Regions from separate parts of the Megalodesulfovibrio gigas DSM 1382 genome, predicted to be linked through region 2. Evidence: predicted binding sites of a transcription regulator. Region 2 holds the regulator's gene; the other holds the start of a gene.
The links. The regulator sigma-54, encoded in region 2, starts transcription at its own class of promoters, with help from an activator protein. The targets are predictions, from matches to a motif close to CTGGCACGGNNNNTGCTT.
Positions count from the first base shown of each region.

Region 1: a site for sigma-54 is predicted at 1,489-1,506, ahead of sqr (type III sulfide quinone reductase, selenoprotein subtype). Genes of this name have one in related genera too.

Region 1 is NC_022444.1:1,929,214-1,932,422, forward strand. It holds gene DGI_RS08440 (DUF1641 domain-containing protein) at 1-132, opposite strand, end outside; gene sqr (type III sulfide quinone reductase, selenoprotein subtype) at 148-1,389, opposite strand; gene DGI_RS08450 (sigma-54-dependent transcriptional regulator) at 1,639-3,192, opposite strand; gene DGI_RS17125 (PAS domain-containing sensor histidine kinase) at 3,189-3,209, opposite strand, start outside.
Region 2 is NC_022444.1:2,514,879-2,518,087, forward strand. It holds gene DGI_RS11115 (PTS sugar transporter subunit IIA) at 1-241, opposite strand, end outside; gene hpf (ribosome hibernation-promoting factor, HPF/YfiA family) at 260-820, opposite strand; gene rpoN (RNA polymerase factor sigma-54) at 878-2,305, opposite strand; gene DGI_RS11130 (KdsC family phosphatase) at 2,495-3,064, opposite strand; gene DGI_RS11135 (CTP synthase) at 3,061-3,209, opposite strand, start outside.

The sequences.
Region 1 (3,209 bases), 590 kb from region 2:
CTGGAAGGAAGACTTCATCAGGGGGCTCAGGTCGTCCTTGAGCTCCTGAAGTTCCAGCCGGGACTTGCGCATTTCCATCAGCTCGGCTTCGATGGTCTCCAGTTTTTGCAGAATCAGGTCCTCGTTCTTCATGATGCAGAACCCTCCTTACAGGCTGCACGCGCCCATGCGCTTCTTGCCGGCCATGAACATCTGGGGTTCCAGAGGCAGTTCCTTGCCCTTGAGCATGAGATTGAAGTACACCCACTTGAACATCATCTTGCCCATGTAGTTCATGAAGGATTCGCCCAGCAGATCCATGGGGCCGAGGCCGGGGAAGGGATATTTGCCCGGCAGGGGCTCGATTTTGTAGTTGAAGTCGATGAGGGTGGCCTTTTCGTAGCCGGTGACGATGAAGCAGGTGGAGTGACCGTCGAATTCGGGGCGCGGATCCAGGCCTTCGATTTCGCGGTGCAGGTTTTCGGCCACCACGTCGGACTCGAAGTGCGCCACGGAGCCGGCCTTGGAGGTGGGCACGTTGGTGGCGTCGCCAATGACGTACATGTTTTCGTACTTCTTGGACTTCAGCGTGTAGTGGTCCGTGTCCAGGTAGGCCATGGCATCGCCGATTTCGGAATCCTCGATGACCTTGGAGCCGAAGTTGGGCGGGATGGAGACCAGCAGGTCGTATTCCACTTCCTCGCCCTTGTGGGATTCGATGACCTTGCGGCCCACGTCCACGCTGCCGATTTCAAAGTTGGGCGTGATCTTGATGTTCTTTTCTTCGCACAGCTTGCCCAGGATCTCGGCAGCCACGGGCTTGGTGAACGCGCCCGTGAGGGGGGTGACCAGCTCGATCTCGATGTTGCAGCGGCTGTCGTTGATCATGTAGAACCAGTCGGCCAGAAACACGAATTCCAGCGGGGCCACCGGGCACTTGATGGGCATTTCGGCGATGTTCAGCACCAGCTTGCCCTTGTTGAAGTGCTTGAGCTTCTTGGCCAGGGCCACGGCGCCGTCGGGGGTGTAGAAGTCGTGGATGTCCTTGCGCCAGCCGTCGCTCATGCCGTCGATTTCGTCAGGCACGATGCGGCAGCCGGTGCCCACCACCACCCAATCGTACGTGTGGGTGCCGCCCTTGCAGGTGACCTTCTTGGCCACGGGGTCGATGTTCTCAATCTCGTCCTGCACGAACTCCACATTGGAGGGGATGAAATCCATCTGCGGCTTGATGCAGTCCTTGAGCGAATAGATGCCGAAGGGGATGAACAGCCAGCCAGCCTGATAGTGATGCTGCCAGGACCGGTCGATGATGGTGATCTTCCATTCTTTGGGGTTCAGCAGTTTGGCCATCTTGGCGGCCACCATGACGCCGCCGGCGCCAGAACCCAGGATCAACAGCTTTTTCATATCGTTCACGGCTCCCTGATTAGGATGTGGATGCCAGGTGGACAGCACGGCGTCCGCTCGCCCGGGAGAAGGCAGGCCGCCCGCTGCATGGAGCCGAGAGAGCAAGGGGCGGGCCAAGTTTTTTATTCTGTGAATGCAGCTTGTTGCGTCAATCTATGGCCGGGGTGGCCGCCCTGGCGCAACCTGTGTTTACACCTGAATTGGTATGATTTGCGGTTGTGCTGTGTTTTCAGGGCAATACATCAGATGTCAACCCTGGTTGACATGTTGTCCAGGGTTGACGTGTTGTCCGGGGGTGACGCCGCCCAGGCCCTTGAGGCGCTTGTGCAGGGCCTGGCGGGAAATGCCCAGGAGCTTCGCCGCCTTGCTCTGGTTGCCGCCGGCCTCTTTGAGGGCCTGAAGGATCACATCCTCGGCCACGCGGGCCTCGGCCTGCCGCAGGGTGGGCAGGGCCTCCCGGGCCGGGAGCGGGGCGGGCGCAGCAGGGGCAGACGCTGCAGGGGAGGGCGGCGGTGCGGCGTGCTCCAGGCCCTGGCGAACGGAATCCATCCAGCCCTTCAGGGGCGCCAGATCCAGCGGCCCGCTGCCCTGGTGCAGGGTGCAGGCGTGGAACAGCATGGACTTGAGCTCGCGCACGTTGCCAGGGAAGGGGTAGCCCTCCAGCAGGGGATACAGCTCCCGCGGGATGGCCGGGGCCGGCATGCGGGTCTGGCGGGCGGCCTCTTCCAGAAACAGGGGCACCAGCAGCGACAGGTCTTCCAGGCGATCACGAAGCGGTGGAATCTCAATGAGGTGCGTCCTGAGTCGGAAGAAGAGATCCCGCCGGAACACGGCCGGGTCCAGCAGTTCGGCCACGGTCTTGTTGGTGGCGGCCACCAGCCTGCATTCCATGGGCCGGGGGGCATCCGCGCCCAAGGGATAGTATTCGCGCTCCTGGATGCAGCGCAGCAGCTTGAGCTGGGAGGAAAGGGAGAGGTCGCCGATTTCGTCCAGGAAGAGCGTGCCGTCTCCGGCTTCCTCCATCAGGCCGGCGCGGCCGCCCTGGGCGCCGGTGTAGGCGCCCTTTTTGTGGCCGAAGAGGGTGTCCGAGAGCATCACGTCGTCCAGCCCGGCCACGTTGCAGCCGATGAAGGGCCGGGCCACACGCGTGCCCAATCCCGCGACCAGCCCGGCGGCGGCGTGGATGCCCCGGGCGGCCAGTTCCTTGCCCACGCCGGTTTCCCCCACCACCAGCGCCGGTTCCCGGGAGCGGGCCACGGCGACCAGCTGGGCCTGCACCGCGCGCATGGCCGGATTGCGGGTCAGCAGTTCGCCGCCGGAATCCGCAGGAGGCGCTGCCGGCTGGGCGGTGACGGCAGGGCCGGGAGCGGGCCGCCCGGCCAGGGCCTGGGTGACGGCGGCCAGCAGTCGGGCGCGGTCCACGGGCTTGACCAAGTAATCCAACGCCCCGGCCTGCATGCAGCGCACGGCTGTTTCCACCTCGTTGTGCCCGGTGATGACGATGGCCGGCACGTCCAGCCCCCGGGCGCGCATGTGGGCCAGGATCTCCTCGCCGGTGGTGTGGGGCATGGAGAGATCGAGCATCACCAGGGAAAACGTCCGGCTGGCCAGCAGGCCCGGTACGGCACGGCTGTCCGCACAGAGCATGGTGTTGGTGATGCCGGAAAAGCGCAGGTTCAGGGCGTAGCTGGTGAGGGCCTGTTCCTCGTCGTCCACAATGAGGATGGGCGCGGACGGGGTGAGGGCCTGGGACCCTTGGGTACCGTGGGAATTTCGGGGACGGGCGACGGGAGACATGGTCATGACCTCTTGTCCTGCAT
Region 2 (3,209 bases):
CCACCACCAACACAATCTTGTCCAGTTCCGCCAGCTTGCCGTGCGGAATGGCAATGCCGTCGCCAATGCCGGTGGTGCCCAGATATTCGCGCTCCAGCAGCACCTGCAGGGCTTTTTTGACGTCGAATCCGGGCAGCACATCTGCCACCGGGGTGATGAGCTCCTGCAACACAGCCGGCTTGGCGGTTGCGTGCAGGTCGGGCAGCACCAGCCGCGGGTCGAGGTATTCCTCCAGTTTCATACCGCTGCTCTAATCTCCCTACAGGCCAGGATCAATGAGGCCGAAGTCGCCGTTTCTGCGCCGGTAGAGCACATTCACGCGGCTGGTATCCGAATCCTGGAACACGAGGAACTGTTCCTGGGCATTTTCCAGCTGTTCGGCAGCTTCGTCGATGCTCATGGGCTTGGGCTCAAAGTGGTCCGAGTCCACAATGCTGCGCTCGCGACCGCCGGAGGGCGTGGCGCTGAACTGGAACACTTCCGTGCGCACGGTGCGGCCGCTGGCAGAAACGTCCCCACCCTTGCGCTTGTCCTTGCTCTTTTCGCGGTGCTTGCGCATCTGGGCGTCGAGCTTGTCCAGGATGAGGTCCACGGTCTGGTACATGTCTTCGCTGGACTCGGAGGCGGAGAGGTGCAGGCCATCGCCCACGAGCTTCACTTCGGCCATGTGACGCTGTTTTTCCACGCTCAGGGCGACTTGCAGCTCCGCAGTGGCGTCGGTGCGCTCAAGGTATTTGGTGAGCTTCTCAAAGCGACGATGCGCATACTGCTTGAGGTGCTCGGACGGCTCAAAGTTCTTGAACGTAAAGGTAATTTGCATAGGCGCTCCCGGTCGGTGCGCCGCCGCGCCGCTATAAGCGTCGGGCGGGGTTTAGGATCAGAACATTTCCCGTCGCTTGGACGAGGAAGGGATGTCCAGGGCCATACGGTACTTGGCCACTGTACGGCGGGCGATGTTTACATGCAACGTCTCTTTGAGGATTTCTGCAATGCGCTCGTCGGAAAGGGGCGCCTTGACATCCTCGGCACTGATGTGCCGCTTGATGAGGGCCTTGACGCTCTCCGAACCCACCTGGGTGCCATCGTCCAGTTCCAGAGCGCTGTTGAAGAAAAATTTCAACTCAAAGGTGCCGTGGGGGGTGGCCATGTATTTGCTGGTGGTAATGCGGGAGACCGTGGATTCATGCATGCCGATATCTTCAGCAATATCCTTGAGAATCAACGGTTTAAGCTGCGTAACACCGTGTTCAAAGAACTCCCGCTGGTATTTGACCACGCTCTCCGCCACCTTGAAGAGCGTACGCTGACGCTGGTAGAGACTTTTCATCAGCCACTGGGCGGAACGCATTTTTTCCTGCAGGTAATCACGTTCCTTTTCGCTTCTGGAGGGCAGCTCCCCATAGGCTGTGGACAGCTCCAACCGGGGCAGGCCTTCCTCGTTGAGCAGCACCACCCACTCGTCGCCGAGCTTGTAGACAAAGACATCCGGGCTGACGTAGCTGGGCTCGCCCGATCCGAAGCTCGCGCCGGGCATGGGATCCAGCCCCTGGATAACCTCCAGGTACTCTCGCAATTCTTCCAGGGAAATCTTGAATTTGCGCGCAAGAGGCTTGTAGCGCTTTTTTTCCAGATCTTCCAGATGCTCCCGGACCAGCCCCACGAGGATGGGGTCCGTATCCATTTTGTACAATTCCAGCTGCAGCAACAGGCATTCCTGCGGCGTGCGGGCTGCCACGCCCACAGGGTCCAGGCGCTGCACCTTGTACAGCACGGCCTCCACCTCGTCCACGGTGGCGCTGGTCATGGCGGCCAGCTCCTCGGCGGTGGCCTGAAGATAGCCGGAGGACCCGAGATTGCCGATAATGGCATCCCCTATCTCCAGCTCCCGCGGCGTGGCGCAGGAGAGCCGCAACTGCCATTCCAGGTGCCCTTCCAGGCTGTGGCTGGAGGTGAGACGAGCCTCAAACGAGAGGCCGTCCTCGGGAATTTCCGTTTCGCGCGGGTTCATCTGGCGCGTGGTGGAGGCGAAGTCGCCGATGTAATCTTCCCAATCCGCACTCTTGAGCATGTCCCGTTCGGTGACGGCGTCACGCTCCTGGCCCACGGGGGCGGCATCCTGACAGGCCTGCTCCGGCGTGGCTTCCTGGGCTGATTCTTCCAGAAACGGATTTTCCAACAGCTCCTGCTGGACGGTCTCCAGCAGCTCTATTCTGGAAAGCTGCAACAGCTTGATGGCTTGCTGCAACTGGGGGGTCATCACCAGTTGCTGGCTCAGCTTGAGGGATTGTCTGAGTTCCAGGGCCATGTTTCAGCTGCGCTCCATGAGCAAAGAATCACAAGATTGACAAGACAGCGGCTGCAACCTGCATCCTAACGTCTTGGACGGTTTAAGTAATGCCACAGAAGCACGACCCTTGCAATAGATGGTGGGATGGCGGAACATATCCAGACATGTCAAGGGGGAAGCGCGAGGATGCGCGGGCCGGCAGGGAGGTTATCGCTCCTTATGAATAAAGCTTGCCACGGCCTTGTCCAGCCGGCCCTGGGCCTGGAGGATAAACCGGATGGCTTCCCGTGCTGCGCCGCGGCCGCCGGGTCGCCGGCCAATCCACAGCGCCTGGCGCAGACATTCCGGCTGGGCGTCGGCCACAGCCATGGGCAGGCCCACGCGCTGCATCACGGCCAGGTCTACCCAGTCGTCTCCCAGGTAGGCCGCCTGCGGCCAGTCCAGCCCGTAGCGGTCCAGGGCCAGTTGCAGGGCTTCCACCTTGTGGCGATGGCCGGGATAGTATTCCTCCACCCCCAGCTCGTGCACCCGCCGGGCCACCACCGGAGAATCCAGCCCGCTGATGACGGCGATATGCAGCCCCTGGGCCTGGGCGGCCTTCATGCCCAGGCCGTCCTGGGCGTGGAAAGCCTTGCCCACGGGACCAGCCTCCTCGTACAGCAGCCGGCCGTCGGTCAGCACGCCGTCCACATCCAGCACCAGCAGCCGCACATGCCTCGCCGCGCCCAGGGCTCGGGCGCGGCGGATGGCGGGATTGCCGTGGAGAACGGGCCTCATGCCTTGCCCGTTGCCGCGGTCTTGGCGGCCTGGGCAGCCTTGGCGGCCTTGATGAATTCCCGGAACAGCGGATGCGGCCGCATGGGACCGGACTGGAATTCCGGATGGAACTGGCAGCCCAGAAACCAGGGATGGTCCGGCAGTT